One region of the Streptomyces sp. NPDC051219 genome, then DNA from elsewhere that is predicted to be linked to it. Evidence: predicted binding sites of a transcription regulator. Region 1 holds the regulator's gene; the other holds the start of a gene.
What was found. The regulator HrcA, encoded in region 1, represses chaperone genes, less so after heat shock. The targets are predictions, from matches to a motif close to TTNGCACTCNGNNNNNCNGAGTGCNAA.

Region 1 (9,810 bases):
GACGTTTGGGGAGGGGTACACGCAGCAGGTCACGGGCGACGGTCAGTTCCCCCTCGAAGCCCGCGACGCGCGCCTGCCGCTCGAAGAGGTCGGGGTCGCTGTACCGCTGCGAGAAGTGTGTCAGGACGAGATGCCGTACGCCCGCGTCCCGGGCCGCCCGCGCGGCCTGCCCCACCGTGAGATGGCCGTGGTCGACCGCCAGTTGTCCGTCCTCGTCGAGGAACGTCGACTCGATCACCAGCATGTCGCAGCCCTCGGCGAGCGCGTGCACACCTTCGCACAGCCGCGTGTCCATGACGAAGGCGAATCGCTGCCCCGTCCGCACCTCGCTCACCTGCTCCAGGGTGACTCCGTCCAGGACGCCCTCCCGCTGGAGCCGCCCGACGTCCGGCCCCCTGACGCCGAGCGCGGCGAGCCGCTCGGGCAGCATACGGCGCCCGTCGGGCTCGGTCAGCCGGTACCCGAAGGACTCGACCGGGTGGGAGAGCCTGCGCGCTTCGAGGGTGTACGCGGGTGTGGCGGCCAGCACCCCGTCGGCCGCGACCGGCACCTCGTCCAGCAGCACGGTCTCGCGGTAGGCCGTCGCGTACCGCAGCCGCTCGAAGTAGTGCTGCCCGCTCGCCGGGTAGTGGGCGGCGACGGGATGCGGAACCCGGTCGAGGTTGATGCGCTGGATCACGCCGGCGAGACCCAGCGAGTGGTCGCCGTGGAAGTGCGTGACGCAGATCCGGTGGATGTCGTGCGCGGCCACCCCGGCGCGCAGCATCTGCCGTTGGGTGCCCTCTCCGGGGTCGAAGAGGATGCCCTCGCCGTCCCAGCGCAGCAGGTAGCCGTTGTGGTTGCGGTGCCGGGTCGGGACTTGGCTCGCGGTGCCGAGCACCACCAGTTCTCGTACGGACAAGGTGGTTATCCCGGAGGCCAGTTGAGGCCCCGGCCGCCGAGCACATGGGCATGCGCGTGGAAGACGGTCTGACCCGCGCCGGCGCCGGTGTTGAAGACGATACGGAACCCGGTGACGTCGACCTTCTCCTGCGCGGCGACCTCACCGGCGGCGACCATCAGGTCGGCGGCGATCTGCGGCTCGGCAGCGGCGAGCGAGGCGGCGTCCGGATAGTGCACCCGGGGAACGACCAGGACGTGCGTCGGCGCCTGCGGGTTGATGTCGCGGAAGGCGACGGTGGATTCGGTCTCCCGCACCACGGTCGCCGGGACCTCCCCCGTGACGACCTTGCAGAACAGGCAGTCCGCCTGCGGTTCACCCGCCATGCCCGGGCCTCCTCGGAGCGTCGATCGGACAGTGTCGATCATTGAAAGCCCATGCTATCCGGCCCGCTCGCCTCCGTGCCGCCGCCGTACGGTGGGGCCGTGCCCCCAGCGATCACGCCCGTACGGCGACCACTGCCGGGAATCGCTCTCGTGGTTCGGCGGATCGGTGGGCGACACTCAGGGCTGTGGCCCTCCAAGCCCTGGTGCTCTGTCCGGGCGATCCTTTCGGGCCGGCAGGTCCCTAGCTCCAGCGGCCCGTACGACCCAGCAGCAGCGCCGTCGCCGCCGTACCGGCCGTGGAGGTGCGCAGCACACTCCGGCCCAGGCGGTACGGCTTCGCGCCCGCCTCCGCGAAGGCCGCCAGCTCCTCCGGGGACACTCCGCCCTCGGGGCCCACAACGAGCACGATCGAACCCTGGCCGGGCAGGACGGCGGTCGCCAGCGGCTCGCTGCCCTCCTCGTGCAGGACCGCCGCGAAGTCCGCGGTCGCCAGGAGCGCCGCCACCTGCTTGGTCGTCATCGCATCCGAGACCTCGGGAAAACGCACCCGCCGCGACTGCTTGCCGGCCTCGCGGACCGTACTGCGCCACTTGGCGAGGGACTTGGCGCCCCGGTCGCCCTTCCACTGCGTGATGCAGCGCGAGGCCTGCCAGGGCACGATCGCGTCCACGCCGGTCTCCGTCATGGTCTCGACGGCCAGCTCTCCGCGGTCGCCCTTGGGCAGGGCCTGCACGACGGTGATGTGCGGCTCAGGGCCGGGCTCCTCGTTGATCGTGTGCAGGTCCGTCACGACGAGCCGGTCCTTGCCCTCCGCGGCCCGCACGATGCCTTCGGCCCAGAGGCCACGGCCGTCCGTCAGCACGACGTCCTCCCCGACGCGCAGCCGCTTGACCGAGACGGCGTGCCGTCCTTCGGGCCCGTCCAGCACGAACTCCGGACCGCCGGGGACCTGGTCGACCACGAACACCGGGGCGGTCATGACGCGCTCCGCAGCGTCAAGGCGGCCTGCGCCTCGCCCAGTTCCGCGGCAAGCACCTCCACCAGCTGTCCGGCGGGCAGCTCTCTGGCCATGCGGTGACCCTGCCCCGCCCACAGCGCCATGCCCTGCGCGTCGCCCGCCTTGGCGGCGGCCTTGCGCAGCCCGGTGGTGAGGTGGTGCACCTGGGGGTAGGCGGCCGGGGCGTACGGACCGTGCTCGCGCATGAACCGGTTCACCAGACCGCGGGCGGGCCTGCCGGAGAAGGCCCGGGTCAGTTCCGTCCGTACGAACAGCGGGTTGGTCAGGGCCTGTTTGTGCAGCACATTCGCTCCGGACTCGGGACAGACGAGAAACGCCGTGCCGAGCTGGGCGGCCTCCGCGCCCGCCGCCAGCACGGCCGCGATCTGCGAGCCGCGCATCAGCGCGCCCGCGGCGATGATCGGCAGCTGCACGCTCTCGCGCACCAGCGACACCAGTGACAGCAGTCCGAAGCCGGACCCGTCCGTCTGCGGGTCGTCCCGGTGCGTCGACTGATGGCCGCCGGCCTCGATGCCCTGTACGCACAGCGCCGCGGCGCCCTGCCACTGGGCGGTCTTCGCTTCTTCCGCCGAGGTCACCGTGACCACGGTGACGGTGCCGGCCGCGGCGAACGCGTCGAGCACCGCGCGGGCCGGGCATCCGAAGGTGAAGGAGACCACCGGTACGGGGTCCTCGAGGAGGGTGGCCAGCTTGGCGTCGTAGCCGTCCTCGCTGTCCCCGCACGAGTCGGTGTCACCGAGCGGGGTGTCGTACCAGGAGGCCTCGCCGGCCAGCTGGCTGCGGTAGACCTCGACGGCGGCGGGATCCGCGTAGTTCGGCTGCGGCATGAAGAGGTTGACCCCGTAGGGCTGGTTGGTGAGCCCCCGCAGCTGCTTGATCTCCTGGTACATGCCGTCCGCCGTCTTGTACCCGGCTGCCAGGAAACCGAGTCCGCCCGCCTCTGAAACGGCGGCCGCGAGCTGAGGACAGGAAGCACCGCCCGCCATGGGGGCCTGCACGATCGGATACCGGCAGAGATCGGTCAGTGCGGAGGACATGACCGCATGGTGCCACGTCCCCCGCACAGCTCCGAATCGAGCATTTCGCCTGGCATAGTCCAGTGCTCAGCGCGCGCCGGCCGCCTTGCTACCGCCCGTTGAACGCATCCTTCAGGCGCGAGAAAAGCCCCTGCTGCCCCGGCTGGAACTGACCCAGAGGCCGCTCCTCACCGCGCAGTACCGCCAGCTGCCGCAGCAGCTCCTCCTGCTGCGGGTCCAGCTTGCCGGGGGTGGTCACCTCGACGTGCACGATCAGATCGCCACGCCCGCCGCCGCGCAGATGCGTGACACCGCGCTGGTGCAGCGGAATCGACTGACCCGACTGCGTGCCCGGCCGGATGTCGATCTCCTCCATCCCGTCCAGCGTCTCGAGCGGGCACTTCGTGCCCAGCGCCGCCGCCGTCATCGGGATGGTCACCGTGCAGTGCAGGTCGTCGCCACGCCGCTGGAAGACCGAGTGCGGCAGCTCGTGGATCTCCACGTACAGGTCGCCGGCGGGCCCGCCGCCGGGGCCGACCTCGCCCTCACCCGCGAGCTGGATGCGCGTGCCGTTGTCGACGCCCGCCGGGATCTTGACGGTGAGCGTGCGGCGGGAGCGGACGCGCCCGTCGCCCGCGCACTCGGGGCACGGAGTCGGCACGACCGTTCCGAAGCCCTGGCACTGCGGGCACGGCCGCGAGGTCATGACCTGGCCCAGGAAGGACCGGGTGACCTGGGAGACCTCGCCGCGTCCACGGCACATGTCACAGGTCTGGGCGGAGGTGCCGGGGGCCGCGCCCTCACCCGAGCAGGTCGTACAGACGACCGCCGTGTCGACCTGGATGTCCTTGGTCGTACCGAAGGCCGCCTCGTCCAGCTCGACCTCGAGCCGGATCATCGCGTCCTGGCCGCGCCGGGTACGGGAGCGCGGGCCGCGCTGGGACGCCGTACCGAAGAAGGCGTCCATGATGTCGGAGAAGTTGCCGAAGCCGCCCGCTCCGAAGCCGCCCGCGCCACCGCCGCCGGAGGCGGACAGCGGGTCGCCGCCGAGGTCGTAGACCTGCTTCTTCTGCGGGTCCGACAGCACCTCGTATGCCGCGTTGATCTCCTTGAAACGCTCCTGCGTCTTGGGATCGGGGTTCACGTCCGGATGCAGCTCGCGCGCAAGCCGGCGGAACGCCTTCTTGATCTCGTCCTGCGAAGCGTCCCGGCGCACGCCGAGTACGGCGTAGTAGTCCGTGGCCACTTACGACTCCGCCAGGATCTGTCCGACGTAACGTGCCACTGCGCGTACCGCTCCCATCGTTCCGGGGTAGTCCATGCGGGTCGGTCCGACCACGCCGAGTTTGGCGACTGCCTCGTCGCCCGAACCGTAGCCGACGGCGACGACCGATGTGGACGTCAGCCCTTCGTGGGCATTCTCATGCCCGATACGTACGGTCATTCCCGAGTCCTTGGCCTCGCCGAGCAGCTTGAGGAGCACGACCTGCTCCTCGAGCGCCTCCAGCACCGGCCTGATCGTCAGGGGAAAATCGTGGCCGAAGCGGGTGAGATTGGCGGTGCCGCCGATCATCAGCCGCTCCTCCGTCTCCTCGACGAGTGTTTCGAGGAGCGTGGCAAGCACGGTCGAGACCGTGCCGCGGTCCTCCTGCTCGAAGGAGTCCGGCAGGTCCTGCACCAGCTGGGGCACGTCCGCGAAGCGGCGGCCGACGACCCGGCTGTTGAGCCGGGCCCGCAGGTCGGCCAGTGACGCTTCGCCGAACGGCGCCGGGCAGTCGACCATGCGCTGCTCGACCCGTCCCGTGTCGGTGATCAGCACCAGCATCAGCCGTGCCGGGGCCAGCGACAGCAGTTCGACGTGCCGCACCGTCGAGCGCGTCAGCGAGGGGTACTGGACAACGGCGACCTGCCGGGTCAGCTGGGCCAGCAGCCGCACGGTCCGGCCGACGACGTCGTCGAGGTCGACCGCCCCGTCAAGGAAGTTCTGGATGGCCCGCCGCTCCGGCGAGGACAACGGCTTGACCCCGGCCAGCTTGTCGACGAACAGCCGGTAGCCCTTGTCGGTCGGAATGCGACCGGCACTGGTGTGCGGCTGGGCGATGTAGCCCTCGTCCTCCAGGGCCGCCATGTCGTTGCGCACGGTGGCCGGTGACACGCCGAGGGCGTGCCGCTCGGTGAGCGCCTTGGAGCCGACGGGCTCCTCGGTGCCGACATAGTCCTGGACGATGGCGCGCAGCACCTCGAGTCTGCGTTCGCTGAGCATCGCGCACACCTCCAGCTTGTTTCCTCGGTATCCGGGCTTGGCACTCGCTGCGTTCGAGTGCCAGCAGTCCCCCGGTCAGTGTACGGCGGGGAGGTGCGCCCCTAGCAAGGGCGGCCCGTCACGCTACCGTGCGACCGCCCAGCTCAGCAGGCGCGGCCCCCGGCCGTTGGACTAGCGTCGCGGTATGGACGTCGGTTGGGAAGAGCTGGGCTGGGAGCGGCTTGCGGCGGGGGTCGGACGGCGCCGTTTGCCCGTCTGGGACTGCACCGCCGGCCTGGTGGCGGGGGACGACTCGGTCCTCATGGTGGACGCGGGTTCGTCCCTCCGGGAGGGGGCCGAACTGCGGACCCAGGCGCAGCGAATACTGGGGCGCAGAGTGACGCACCTCGCACTCACCCACCCCCATTTCGACCACGTCCTGGGGGCGGCCGCGTTCTCCGGGGTGGAGGTCTACGGCGCGGTCGGTCTGGACGCCGTGCTCGCCGCGGAGCGCGACGAGATCTGCGAGACGGCGGTACGCGAGGGACTGCCGCGGGACGACGCCGTGGAAGCGACCGATGTGCTGGTCCGGCCGCAGCATTCGGTGTGCGGCGAGTGGACGCTGTCACTGGGCGGTCTGCAGGTCCTGCTCGCCAATGTCGGCCCCGGTCACAGCCACCATGATCTGGTGGTGCTGGTGCCGGGCACTCCCGGCTCACCGGAGATCGTGTTCTGCGGCGATCTGGTGGAGGAATCGGGTGAGCCCCAGGCCGGTCCGGACGCGGTGCCGTCCCGCTGGCCGGCCGCGCTGGACCGGCTGCTGGACCTGGGCGGCGAGGACGCGCTCTACGTACCGGGGCACGGTTCCGTGGTGGATGCCCGTTTCGTTCGCCGTCAGCGTGAGGCTCTGGCCACGCGTTTCGGCGTGTCGCCGCGCTGACCGTCCTCTTCTTTTACTGTCGGTCGAATGCGCAGCCGACAGTACGGGCCGGACCTGACCCCGCCCTGGAAGAAGACCGCCCCCGCTCCCGAGGTACCCGCCGAACCGGGTCTCGTCGTCGAGGAGATCACCACCGGCTACTGCGGTGCGGTGATCCGGTGCGAGAAGACCGCCCAGGGAGTGACGGTCACCCTGGAGGACCGCTTCGGGAAGCACCGGGTCTTCCCGATGGAACCGCGCGGCTTCCTGCTGGAGGGCCGGACCGTCACGCTCGTACGACCCGTGGGCGCGGCCCCGGCCCCACGCACACCGGCCCGGACCGCTTCCGGCTCGATCGCGGTCCCGGGGGCACGTGCGCGGGTGGCGCGGGCGGGCCGCATCTACGTCGAAGGCCGTCACGACGCCGAACTCGTGGAGCGGGTCTGGGGCGACGACCTGCGTATCGAGGGCGTGGTGGTCGAGTACCTGGAGGGCATCGACGATCTCCCCGCGATCGTCGCCGAGTTCGGCCCGGCCCCGGACGCGCGGCTGGGCGTGCTGGTGGACCACCTCGTGCCGGGCTCGAAGGAGTCGCGTATCGCGGCACGGGTCACAGGCGCGGACGTGCTGGTGGTCGGGCACCCGTACATCGACGTGTGGGAGGCAGTGAAGCCGTCCTCGGTGGGCATCGCCGGCTGGCCGACGGTCCCGCGCGGCGAGGACTGGAAGACGGGCATCTGCCGCGCGCTTGGCTGGCCGCCGAACACGGGGGCGGCGTGGCAGCGCATCCTGTCGTCGGTGAACAGCTACCGGGACGTGGAGCCGGCGCTGCTGGGCCGGGTCGAAGAGCTGATCGACTTCGTCACCGCACCGGCCGTGTAGCGCGGCACCGGGCGGAGCCGCGGGCACGTCAGCACGGCAGGCGCGGCGCCGAGACGTCAGTCCACCAGGTCGCGGACCACTCCGTCGGCCAGCAGCCGTCCCCGGAGGGTGAGGACCGCGCGGCCCTCTTCGTACGGGCCCGGTTCCAGCAGCCCGTCCGCGAGAGCGCGTTCCGCCGCGACCGCACCCGCCGGAGCCAGCAGCGACAACGGGCAGCCTTCGCGGAGCCGCAGTTCCAGCAGGATCCGTTCCACGCGGCGGTCCTCCGCGGGCAGCACCTCACGGCCCGCGCCCGGTGACCGGCCCTCCGCCAGCGCCTGCGCGTACGCGCCGGGGTGCTTGACGTTCCACCACCGCACGCCGCCCACGTGGCTGTGCGCGCCCGGCCCCGCGCCCCACCAGTCCGCCCCGCGCCAGTACAGCTCGTTGTGCAGGCACCGCCCGGCGGAGGACGTCGCCCAGTTCGAGACCTCGTACCAGTGGAAACCCGCGCCGGACAGCGCCTCCTCGGCGATCAGGTAGCGGTCGGCGTGCACGTCGTCGTCGGTCATGGGCACCTCGCCGCGGCGGATCCGGCGCGCGAGCTGCGTCCCCTCCTCCACGATCAGCGCGTACGCGCTGACATGGTCGGGGCCCGCCCCGATCGCCGCCTCCAGGGACGCCCGCCAGTCGTCGTCGCTCTCGCCGGGCGTGCCGTAGATCAGATCGAGGTTCACATGCTCGAAGCCCGCTGCCCGGGCCTCGGTGACGCACGCCTCCGGCCGCCCGGGCGTGTGCGTACGGTCCAGGATCTTCAGCACGTGCTGCTTCGCGCTCTGCATGCCGAAGGAGACGCGGTTGAAGCCGCCGGCCCGCAAGGCCTCCAGGTAGGCGGGGCCGACCGACTCCGGGTTCGCCTCGGTCGTGATCTCCGCATCGTCCGCGAGTCCGAACTCGTCGCGGATCGCCGCCAGCATCCGGACGAGATCGTCCGCGGCCAGCAGGGTCGGGGTGCCGCCCCCGACAAAGACCGTCCGTACTTGCCGCGGGTCGTCGCCGAGCACCTTCCGGGCGAGGCGGACCTCGTCGACGAGGGTGTCGGCGTAGTTGTCACGGGAGGCCAGAACACCGCCCGAGCCGCGCAGCTCGGTGGCGGTGTACGTGTTGAAGTCGCAGTAGCCGCAGCGCGTGGCGCAGTACGGCACATGCAGGTAGAAGCCGAGTGGCCGGTCGTGCGCACCCTGCAGGGCATGCCGCGGCAGCGCCCCGTCGTGGGGCATGGGCTCACCGTCAGGCAGGGCAGAAGGCATGCCCCTATTGTCCAGCACGCGGGGAAACCCCCCTACCGTGCCGGACGTGACGCGGGCGGGACCGGTGGCCCCGCCCGCGTCAGGGTGCGCATTACGCCTCGCGCGTACCCGCGTACATCTCGTCGATGAGGTGCTTGTACTCACGCTCGACGACCGGACGCTTCAGCTTCAGGCTCGGCGTCAGCTCGCCGTGCTCGATGTCCAGGTCGCGCGGCAGCAGCTTGAACTTCTTGATCGTCTGCCAGCGCTGCAGGCCCTCGTTGAGCCGCTGCACATAGCCCTCGATCAGCTCCTCGGCCTCCTTGGTGGCCACCACGTCGGCATACGGCTTGCCGTCGAGGCCGTGGTCCGTGGCCCAGCCCAGGATGGCCGCCTCGTCGAGTGCGATCAGCGCGGTGCAGAAGTTCCGGTCCGCGCCGTGCACCAGGATATTGGAGACGAACGGGCACACCGCCTTGAACTGACCCTCGACCTCGGCCGGCGAGATGTACTTGCCGCCCGACGTCTTGATCAGGTCCTTCTTGCGGTCGGTGATCCGCAGATAGCCGTCCGCCGACAGCTCCCCGATGTCGCCGGTGTGGAACCAGCCGTCGGACTCCAGGACCTCGGCGGTCGTCTCGGGCAGCCCGTGGTAGCCGTCCATGATGCCGGGACCGCGCAGCAGGATCTCGCCGTCGTCCGCGATCCGCACCTCGGTGCCGGGGAGCGGCTTGCCGACCGTGCCGGTGCGGTACGCCTCGCCCGGGTTGATGAACGACGCGGCGCTCGACTCCGTCAGACCGTAGCCCTCCAGGATGTGGATTCCGGCACCGGAGAAGAAGTAGCCGATGTCGGGCGCGAGCGCGGCGGAACCGGAGACGGCGGCGCGCAGCCGGCCGCCGAAGGCGTCCCGCAGCTTGGAGTAGACGAGGGCGTCGGCGACCTTGTGCTTGGTGCTGAGCCCGAAGGAGGCGGAGGCCGTTCCGGTGCGGCGGAAGTTGTCCTGGGAGACCTTCGCGTAGTCGCGGGCGACCTCGGCGGCCCACAGGAAGATCTTGTACTTGGCGCCTCCGGCGGCGCGCGCCTTGGCCGCGACCCCGTTGTAGACCTTTTCGAAGATGCGCGGCACGGCCGCCATGTACGTCGGCTGGACCACCGGCAGGTTCTCGATGATCTTGTCGACCCGGCCGTCGACGGCG
Region 2 (9,810 bases), on a different contig from region 1:
GGCGTGCCGTTCGAGGTACCGGCCGCGCCGGAGCGTGCCGAGCGGCTGTCCTCCGTACTGGAGGTGATCTACCTCGTCTTCAACGAGGGGTACTCGGCCACCGCGGGCGACGACTGGCTGCGGCCCGGACTGTGCGAGGACGCGCTGCGGCTGGCGCGGGTGCTGGCCGGGCTGATGGAGAAGGAGCCGGAAGTGCACGGCCTGGCCGCACTCCTGGAGATCCAGGCCTCACGTACCGCGGCCAGGACCGGGCCTTCGGGTGAGCCGGTGCTGCTGGCGGACCAGAACCGGGGCCGCTGGGACCGGTTGCTGATCCGTCGCGGCTTCGCGGCGCTGGCGCGTGCCGAGTCGCTGGGCGGTACGCCCGGCCCGTACGCGCTCCAGGCCGCGATCGCCGCCTGCCATGCACAGGCCCGGGTCTACGAGGACACGGACTGGGCCCGGATCGCGCTCCTCTACCGGGCGCTGGCTGCTCAGGTCCCGTCTCCCGTGGTGGAGTTGAACCGGGCGGTGGCGGTCTCGATGGCTGACGGGCCGGCGGCCGGACTCGCACTGGTGGACGCACTCGCCGAGGACCCGTCCCTCGCGGGATACCACCTGCTGCCGAGCGTACGCGGAGACCTGCTGGCGCGGCTGGGCCGGGGCGCGGAGGCGCGCGCGGAGTTCGAGCGCGCGGCGGCGCTCACCCGCAACGAGCGGGAGCGCACCCTCTTGCTGGAGCGGGCGGCGCAGCTCTGACGGGCTCGACCGGCAGAGTGAACACAGCCTGCCGCTCGACCGAATCGTATGGACGCTGCCGCATCATTGCGATGCTCTGATTATCCCTGATTGCCACGGATTGCCCTGCCTGTCCCGTGCTGTGCCGGTTCAGTGCAGGTGCCTGCGGCGGGGAGCGGATCAGAGCTGAGCACCTCGCTCACTTCCGCCCTACAGGAGGTTGTGCAGTGTCCGTCCCACGTTTCCTCCGGACCAGGAGAGTTCGCGCCGCGGCAGCCCTGGTGGCCGGATTGCTGGTGCCGCTCACGCTGACCGGAACCGGCAGCGCCGCGTCCTACCTGCCCGGCGCCGACACGGTCAAAGTGCCGGCAAGCGTCAGGAACGTCTCGTCCGGGTGGAACATCCCCTGGGGCCTGAGCTGGCTGCCCGACGGCTCCGCGCTGATCAATGAGCGCGACTCTTTCCAGATCTTCAAACTCACCCGGTCCGGAGTGAAGACCAAGGTCGGCACCGTGCCGTACGTCGTGAATGCCGAGCCCGAGAGCGGCCTGCGCAGCATCACCGTGTCACCCAACTGGACCCGTGATCACTACATCTACATCTATCACGCGGCGGCGGAGGGGAACCGGATCGCCCGGATGGTCTACGACGGCTCCAAGCTCAGCGGCTACGAAACGCTGGTCACCGGCATCAAGTCGCACGGGAGGAACGGCGGCCGCATCAAATTCGGCCCGGACGGCTATCTGTACGCCACCACCGGCGATGCCGGGACGCCCCAGGACGCGCAGGACAAGGATTCCCTCAACGGCAAGATCCTGCGTATGACCGCTGACGGCCGGCCGGCCCCCGGTAACCCGTTCGGCACCCTCGTCTACTCCTACGGCCACCGCAACCCGCAGGGCATCACCTGGGACCCGCAGGGCCGCCTGTGGGAAACGGAGATCGGCCAGGACGCGTACGACGAGGTCAACCTCATCCAGCCGGGGCGGAACTACGGCTGGCCCACCTGTGAAGGTGCCTGCTCGGTCGCCGGCATGACCAACCCGAAGCAGCAGTGGCGTCCCGTCGAGGCCGTGCCGAGCGGCCTCACCTACTCCGACGGCGCCCTGTACATCGCGGCGCTGCGCGGCCGGCGGCTGTGGCGCATTCCGGTATCCGGCACCACCACGGGCACCCCGGTCGCCTACTACGTCAAGACGCATGGCCGGATGCGGCTCGTCGAGAAGGTGCCGGGCAGCGAACTGTTGCCGGGCCTGAGCACGCTGTTGCCCGGTCAGAGCAAGCTGTGGATCACCACCGACGCGGCCGGCAAGGACAAGGACAAGGTCTTCGAGGTCGATCTCAAGTAGTCGAGCTCGAGAAGCAGCGTGTTCGGGCGGCTCCGCCGGGATCCTGCGATCCCGGGCGGGGCCGTCGGCGGTTGCCGAGCCGCCGGCCTTCCGCGGCACGCTTCAGGGCGTCGCGGTCGGCGCCGAGTCCGGGGCCGGACCGCCGATCAGCATGGTGGGGGCGCCGGCGACCCGGGTGAGGAAGACCGTGGCCAGGCGGGGACCGCGCAGCTTCAACCGGCGGCGCAGTTCGTCCGGTTCGACGGCCGAGCCGCGCTTCTTGACGGTGAGAACACCGACTTCGCGCTCACGCAGCAGCGCCTTGAGCTTCTTCAGGTTGAACGGGAGCACGTCGGTGATCTCGTAGGCGGTGGCGAACGGCGTCGCGTGCAGCTCGTCCGAGGTGAGGTACGCGATCGTCTCGTCGATCAGACGGCCTTGGACCTTCTCCGCAACCTCGGCCACCAGATGCGCGCGGATCACCGCGCCGTCCGGCTCGTACAGATAGCGGCCCACGGGGCCCGGCCGGGGGTCCGGGAGCGGCTCGGCGGTCCAGAGGGCGGCTTCGCCGGGAAGCAGGGTCGCGCGGACCGAGCCGGGCGCCGTGCCGAACCAGAGGACCGCCTCCTTGACGTCGCCGCTGTCCGAGATCCACTCCGCCTCGGCGTCGCCGGGGATGGCCTCGTGCGGGATGCCCGGGGCGATCTTGAGCGCGGAGTGCGGGGCCGTGCGGGCCGCCTGGACGGCCCAGGAGAGCGGCGGCGAGTAAGCCTCGGGGTCGAAGATGCGGCCACGGCCGCCACGCCTCGCCGGGTCGACGAACACGGCGTCGTACGGGGAGGTGTCGACCTCCGTGACGTCCGTACAGCGGACGGAAATGAGATCCGCCAGGCCCAGGGCCTCGGCGTTGGCGCGGGCGACCGCGCAGGTCAGCGGATCACGGTCGACGGCCAGTACGGACACTCCGGCGCGCGCGAGAGCGATCGCGTCGCCGCCGATGCCGCAGCAGAGGTCGGCGACGCCCCGTACACCGAGGGAGGCGAACCGGCGGGCACGGTGGGCGGCGACCGAGGTACGGGTCGCCTGCTCGACGCCGTTGGGGGTGAAGAACATCCGGAAGGCGTCCTCGGCACCGAACTTCGCCACGGCGCGCTGCCGCAGCCGCGCCTGCCCCAGCGCGGCCGAGACCAGTTCGGCCGGGTGCTCCCGGCGGAGCCGGGTGGCGGTCGCCAGCTCGTTCGCGGGGTCGTAATCCCGTAGCGAGTCGAGGAGCGCCCGGCCCTCGTGGGTGAGCAGCGCGGAGAAGGAGTCGAGGTCGTTCACCCGGTCCATTGTGGGCCAGTAGGTGGATGCTGCGCGCCGGGTGGCGGTGTCGGCGAGGAGCGATGGCCCTGCCCTGACAGGATGCGGCGCCATGCAGCTAGTACGACAAAAAGAAAAGATCACTGGAAATACCGCGAAACGGCGGAGGTGCCACTTCCGGCTCGCGACGGCCGCTCTCCTCGTCGCCGTGCTCGGTTCCGGCTGCACCGGAGTCCCCGGATCCGCCGACGGGGGACCCTTACTCGGCCTGCCTGGCGCGAACGCGCCGCGGGGTGCCGCGGGTGCGCTCGCCGCGTACGCGGAGAAGCTGCGGCGGGCCGAAGTCGCCCGGCGTGCCGCGGCCAAGCGGTGGGGCCTGCAGAAGACCCCGCTCATCGCGCCCGCACCGCCCGCCGTGAAACCCGAGATCAAGACGCGCAAGGGCTTCGAGGTCGGGCCGGGTCTGCCGCCCGTGTTCACCACTGTCCCGACCAAGGAGAAGATCGTCTTCCTGACGATCGACGACGGCGCCGAGAAGGACCCCGAGCTGCTGCGGATGATAAGTGAACTGCGCATCCCGTACAGCGCGTTCCTCAGCGACTACCTGATCCGCGACGACTACGGCTACTTCGGGAAGATGCAGGACCTCGGCGTCACGCTGAACAACCACACCATCAACCACCGCTACATGCCCGCGCTCTCGTACGCGAAGCAGCGCGCGGAGATCTGCGGCCAGCAGGCCACCATCGAGAAGCGGTACGGCAAACGCCCGGAGCTGTTCCGTCCGCCGTACGGCAACTACAACGCCAACACCCTCCGCGCCGCCAAGTCTTGCGGAGTCAAGGCCGTCCCGCTGTGGGCCGCCGAGGCGTTCCCGGACCGGATGGAGTGGCGCGAGTGGGACCGCGATCTGCATCCCGGTGACATTATCCTCACGCATTTCAGGGGGCGGCAGGACTGGAAGGCAACCATGCCTGACATGATCCGGCGGGTCATGAAGACGATCACGGACAAGGGATACGCCGTGGCCAGGCTGGAGGACTACCTGTGACAAGCACGCGCCGGCTGCTGGCCGGAACGCTGGCGGCCTGCGTGCTCCTGCTCGCCGCGTGCTCGGAGTCCGTGGAGCCGATCGAGCGACTGGGCAGGAAGGCCGCCGAGGGGGAGCAGGAGCAGGAACAGGGGGCCGCCGCGGCAGGAGCGGAGGGGGCCTCCGCCGCGCCCGGTCCGCACACGCGCTGGGGGCTGAAGGCGCCGCTCGCCTTCGCCCCGAAGCCGGCCCGCAAGCCCGTACTGCCGGCGGCCGGTCCGGGGCTGCCCTCCGTGGTCGACCGCATCCCGACCGATGAGAAGGTCGTCTTCATCACCTTCGACGACGGCGCGGAACGCGACCCGGAGTTCCTGAAGATGGCCGCCGATCTGAAGCTGCCGATCAGCATGTTCCTGACGGACAGCGTGGCGTCGCGGGGATACGACCACTTCGAGCGTCTGCGCGACCTCGGCGGCACGGTGCAGAACCACACTCTCACCCACCCGAACCTCCGCAGGCTTCCGTATGCGAAGCAGCGCGCGGAGATCTGCGGTCAGCAGGACCGGCTGAAGGCCCGCTTCGGAACGAAGCCGCGGCTGTTCCGGCCTCCGTTCGGCAACTACAACGACGACACCCTGCGGGCGGCGGCCGACTGCGGGGTGAGCTCGGTCGTCCTGTGGCGGGCCTCGATGCAGATACACAATCTGCGGTACGCGGAGGGCGACAAACTGCGGCCCGGCGACATCGTGCTCGCCCACTTCCGGGGTCCCGGTGAGCTCAAGGGCTCGACGATCACCGAGATGACGACGCAGATGCTGCGCCGGATCCAGGAGCAGGGCTTCCGGATCGGCCTTCTCGAGGACTATCTCTGACCACGATCAGGTCGCCGGACCGGTGCATCCGCAGGTCCTCGGTGGCGGGGGACCCGTCAGGGGGAACCCGTACTCGTGTGCGGATGCCCAGCAGTTGGGCGGTCCGGACGGCGCCGGCAGGGGGCCGGACGGGCGTCCCGGGGAGGATTCGACGCAGCCACGTTGGCACTCCGCTTGACCGAGTGCTAACCGCCGCATAGTGTCAGCTCTGGCACTCGCCACCGGGGAGTGCCAACACAGCGACAGGCAGGTCCGGCACCCGCGACGACGGATCGACCTGGTCGCCACCTCAGACAATTAACCCCGTGAGATCTCCGAAGGGGGAGGTCGGATCGTGACGACCGCCAGCTCCAAGGTTGCCATCAAGCCGCTCGAGGACCGCATTGTGGTCCAGCCGCTCGACGCCGAGCAGACCACGGCCTCTGGCCTGGTCATTCCGGACACTGCCAAGGAGAAGCCCCAGGAGGGCGTCGTCCTGGCCGTGGGCCCGGGCCGCTTCGAGGACGGCAACCGTCTTCCGCTCGACGTATCCGTCGGCGACGTCGTGCTGTACAGCAAGTACGGCGGCACCGAGGTGAAGTACAACGGCGAGGAATACCTCGTCCTCTCGGCTCGCGACGTTCTCGCGATCGTCGAGAAGTAATCCAGCCGAAGTTTCTGATCTGCGCCCCGTGCTCCCGCTCTTCAATGGCCGGGCGCCGGGGCGCAGTTCATTTGAGAGGACAGAGAAGCTCCCATGGCGAAGATCCTGAAGTTCGACGAGGACGCCCGTCGTGCCCTCGAGCGCGGCGTCAACAAGCTTGCCGACACGGTCAAGGTGACGATCGGCCCCCGGGGCCGCAACGTCGTCATTGACAAGAAGTTCGGTGCCCCCACCATCACCAATGACGGTGTCACCATCGCCCGCGAGGTCGAGCTCGACGACCCGTACGAGAACCTGGGCGCCCAGCTCGTGAAGGAGGTGGCGACCAAGACCAACGACATCGCGGGTGACGGCACCACCACCGCCACCGTGCTGGCCCAGGCGCTGGTTCGCGAGGGCCTGCGCAACGTCGCCGCCGGCGCCTCCCCGGCCTCCCTGAAGAAGGGCATCGACGCCGCGGTCAAGGCCGTGTCCGAGGAGCTCCTCGCGACCGCCCGTCCGATCGAGGACAAGACCGACATCGGCGCCGTGGCCGCGCTCTCCGCGCAGGACCAGCAGGTCGGCGAGCTCATCGCCGAGGCGATGGACAAGGTCGGCAAGGACGGTGTCATCACCGTCGAGGAGTCCAACACCTTCGGTCTCGAGCTCGACTTCACCGAGGGCATGGCCTTCGACAAGGGCTACCTGTCGCCGTACATGGTGACCGACCAGGAGCGTATGGAGGCCGTCCTCGAGGACCCGTACATCCTGATCCACCAGGGCAAGATCTCCTCGATCCAGGACCTGCTCCCGCTGCTCGAGAAGGTCATCCAGGCCGGTAGCTCCAGGCCGCTCCTGATCATCGCCGAGGACGTCGAGGGCGAGGCCCTGTCGACCCTTGTCGTCAACAAGATCCGCGGCACGTTCAACGCCGTCGCGGTCAAGGCCCCCGGCTTCGGCGACCGCCGCAAGGCGATGCTCGGCGACATCGCCGCGCTCACGGGCGCCACCGTCATCGCCGAGGAAGTCGGCCTCAAGCTCGACCAGGCCGGTCTGGACGTGCTCGGCTCCGCCCGCCGCGTGACGGTCACCAAGGACGACACCACCATCGTCGACGGTGGCGGCAACCCCGAGGACGTCAAGGGCCGCATCAACCAGATCAAGGCGGAGATCGAGTCCACGGACTCCGACTGGGACCGCGAGAAGCTCCAGGAGCGCCTCGCGAAGCTGGCCGGCGGCGTGTGCGTGATCAGGGTCGGCGCCGCCACCGAGGTGGAGCTGAAGGAGAAGAAGCACCGCCTGGAGGACGCCATCTCCGCGACCCGCGCCGCGGTCGAGGAGGGCATCGTCTCCGGTGGTGGCTCCGCTCTGGTGCACGCCGCCAAGGTGCTCGAGGGCAACCTCGGCAAGGAGGGTGACGAGGCCACCGGTGTCGCGGTCGTTCGCCGCGCCGTCGTCGAGCCGCTGCGCTGGATCGCCGAGAACGCCGGGCTCGAGGGATACGTCATCACCTCCAAGGTGGCCGAACTCGAGAAGGGCCACGGCTTCAACGCCGCGACCGGCGAGTACGGCGACCTGGTGAAGGCCGGCGTCATCGACCCGGTCAAGGTCACCCGCTCCGCGCTGGAGAACGCCGCGTCCATCGCGTCGCTGCTGCTCACGACCGAGACCCTGGTCGTCGAGAAGCCGGCCGAGGAAGAGGCTGACGCGGGCCACGGCCACGGTCACGGCCACTCGCACTGACGCCACGCCGAAGGCCCCTGTTCCCGCTCAGCCGCGGGAACAGGGGCCTTTCGCGATTCAGCCGCGAGAGCAGGGGCCCTTCACGTTCAGCCGAGTGCGCCCAGCTGCCGCAGCAGGCGCAGGGCATCGAAGTGCCACCAGCCTTCGGCGATCATTCCGTCGTGGAAGTGGAAGATCGTGGTGCCGGTCATCGTGCACTTCTTGCCCGTCGGGGGGATGCCCATGAAGTCGCCCTTGTGGGTGCCCGTCCAGGTCCACAACGTCACCACGTCGTCACCCTCCGACACCTGCCGGTCGAGTTCGAACGTGGAGTCGAAGGCCTTGCGCCACCCCGCGACATCGTTGCGAATGACATCGGACCCGAGCGTGGTCTCCTCTTCCTTCATGATGTCGTGGTCCCGGTAGTCGGCGGCGAACAGCTCGTCGATGGCGTCGAGGTTTCCGCCGACCGCGACCTCGTGGAAGAAGCGGCGTGCTGCCGCGGAGTTCAGCTGCTCCTCGCGGACGACGTCCAGGTCGGTGAACGAGGGCATACCGTCGCAGAGCGCCACCATCTCCTGGAAGATCCGGTCCGTCTCCGGCAGGTGGGAGTTCTTCATCGCCTCTTCGTACGACGGGAATTCGACGATCTCGACGAAGTGGGATGCGTCGGAGCGGTCCTTCCCGGTGACGCTGTGGGTGGCGGTCCGCTTGCCCTTGGTCTGTTCGACCCACTGGTCCATGAGCTGGTTCATGTTGTCGAACCGCTCGGTCTTGTACTCGATCAGCTGTACGAATTTCATGGCGTCTCCCGCGATGGATGGGATGCGTCCATTTTAGTGAGATATGACCCTTGCTGCCGGATCAGGCGGACTGACCCAGAGCGGTCGGGTGGACCGGGTCGGCGAACGGCCGGCCCGCCGCGAACCGCTCCACCTCGTCCAGCGCCCGGTCGGCCATCCGGTGCAGTTCGCCGCCCAGCGACCCTGCGACGTGCGGGGTGAGCAGGACGTTCGGCAGGTCGTACAAAGGCGAGTCGACGGGCGGGAGTTCGGGATCCGTCACGTCCAGTACGGCGTCCAGCCGGCCGGAGACGAGCTCGGGGAGGAGGGCGCCCTCGTCCACCAGGGAACCGCGGGCGGTGTTGATCAAGGTCGAGCCGTCCGGCATCAGGGCCAGCTGCCGGGCTCCGATCATGTGGCGGGTGGCCGGGACCTCCGGAGCGTGCACCGTGACGATGTCGCTGCGCGCGCACAGCACGTCCAGCGGGACGGTCCGCACGCCCAGGCGGGCTGCGTCCGCCTCCTCGACGTACGGGTCGTACAGCAGGACCCGCAGGTCGAACGGGCGCAGCAGCTCGATCACCCGGCGGCCGATCCGGGACGCGCCGACGACCCCGACCGTGCGGCCGTAGTTGCCCGCGCGGTCGAGCTCCCGGAGACAGTCGCCGTGGGCGCGCAGCTCGCGGTAGCGGCGGTGGGCGTGCAGGACGCGCTTGTTCGCGAACAGGATGGCGGCGAGCGTGTACTCCGCGACGGGCAGGGCGTTGGCGGCGGCGGTGGACGCGACGGCGAGGCCGCGTTCCCAGCAGGCGTCCGTGATGTGGTGCTTGACGGAGCCGGCGGCGTGCACGACGGCGCGGAGCTTCGGGGCCGCGTCCAGCACCCCGGCGCTGAGCGGGGGTGCTCCCCAGCAGGTGAGCAGCAGTTCTGCCTCGGCGAGCGCTGCCGAGACCTCCGGGGCGGGCGTGGCGAGTTCGTGGGCGACGAGCCGGGAGTCGGTGCGGGCGAGGGCCTCCAGGCGGGTGCGATGGCGGTCGGAGAGAAGCCGCTCGGCCACGCCCGGGCCCATGGCGAGGAGCACGCGGGGCCTGTTGTCGGTGGTGGGGTGCATGGTGGAACCAATACCCCTTCTGCGTTTGCTCCTTCGGCGCTCGTGCGGCGAGCGGGGACCGGGTGACCCAGTCGGTGTCACGGGCCGCCGGGTGGACGTCACATGACAGGACGGCACCACGGCGGCCCCTGGCCCTCACCGAGACCTGACCCGATCCGCTACTGGGGCCCGTACTTGCGGCCCGTACGTGAACTGACGCCGCCCAGCAGCCCGCGCGGCGCCACCTTCACCACGCCCATCAGCGCCTTGTACCGCGGGTCCGGGATCGACACCGTCTTCCCGCGTGCCAGATCGGCGAGCGCCGACGCCACGAGCTTGTCGGCG

Region 2: the regulator HrcA is predicted to act here: its motif matches at 5,412-5,438, upstream of groES (co-chaperone GroES).

What each region holds. Positions count from the first base shown of each region.
Region 1 covers NZ_JBFBAS010000027.1:18,122-27,931, reverse strand. Annotated here, with positions in the region: gene AB0M62_RS25790 (ribonuclease Z) at 1-901, opposite strand, end outside; gene AB0M62_RS25785 (histidine triad nucleotide-binding protein) at 907-1,266, opposite strand; gene AB0M62_RS25780 (16S rRNA (uracil(1498)-N(3))-methyltransferase) at 1,508-2,245, opposite strand; gene AB0M62_RS25775 (nitronate monooxygenase) at 2,242-3,321, opposite strand; gene dnaJ (molecular chaperone DnaJ) at 3,410-4,546, opposite strand; gene hrcA (heat-inducible transcriptional repressor HrcA) at 4,547-5,563, opposite strand; gene AB0M62_RS25760 (MBL fold metallo-hydrolase) at 5,748-6,482, shown strand; gene AB0M62_RS25755 (DUF3097 domain-containing protein) at 6,510-7,343, shown strand; gene hemW (radical SAM family heme chaperone HemW) at 7,400-8,632, opposite strand; gene AB0M62_RS25745 (AMP-binding protein) at 8,724-9,810, opposite strand, start outside.
Region 2 covers NZ_JBFBAS010000004.1:99,179-108,988, forward strand. Annotated here, with positions in the region: gene AB0M62_RS07475 (RNA polymerase sigma factor) at 1-738, shown strand, start outside; gene AB0M62_RS07480 (PQQ-dependent sugar dehydrogenase) at 945-2,066, shown strand; gene AB0M62_RS07485 (methyltransferase domain-containing protein) at 2,169-3,377, opposite strand; gene AB0M62_RS07490 (polysaccharide deacetylase family protein) at 3,460-4,398, shown strand; gene AB0M62_RS07495 (polysaccharide deacetylase family protein) at 4,395-5,249, shown strand; gene groES (co-chaperone GroES) at 5,584-5,892, shown strand; gene groL (chaperonin GroEL) at 5,986-7,614, shown strand; gene AB0M62_RS07510 (ester cyclase) at 7,701-8,396, opposite strand; gene AB0M62_RS07515 (hydroxyacid dehydrogenase) at 8,458-9,486, opposite strand; gene AB0M62_RS07520 (SDR family oxidoreductase) at 9,645-9,810, opposite strand, start outside.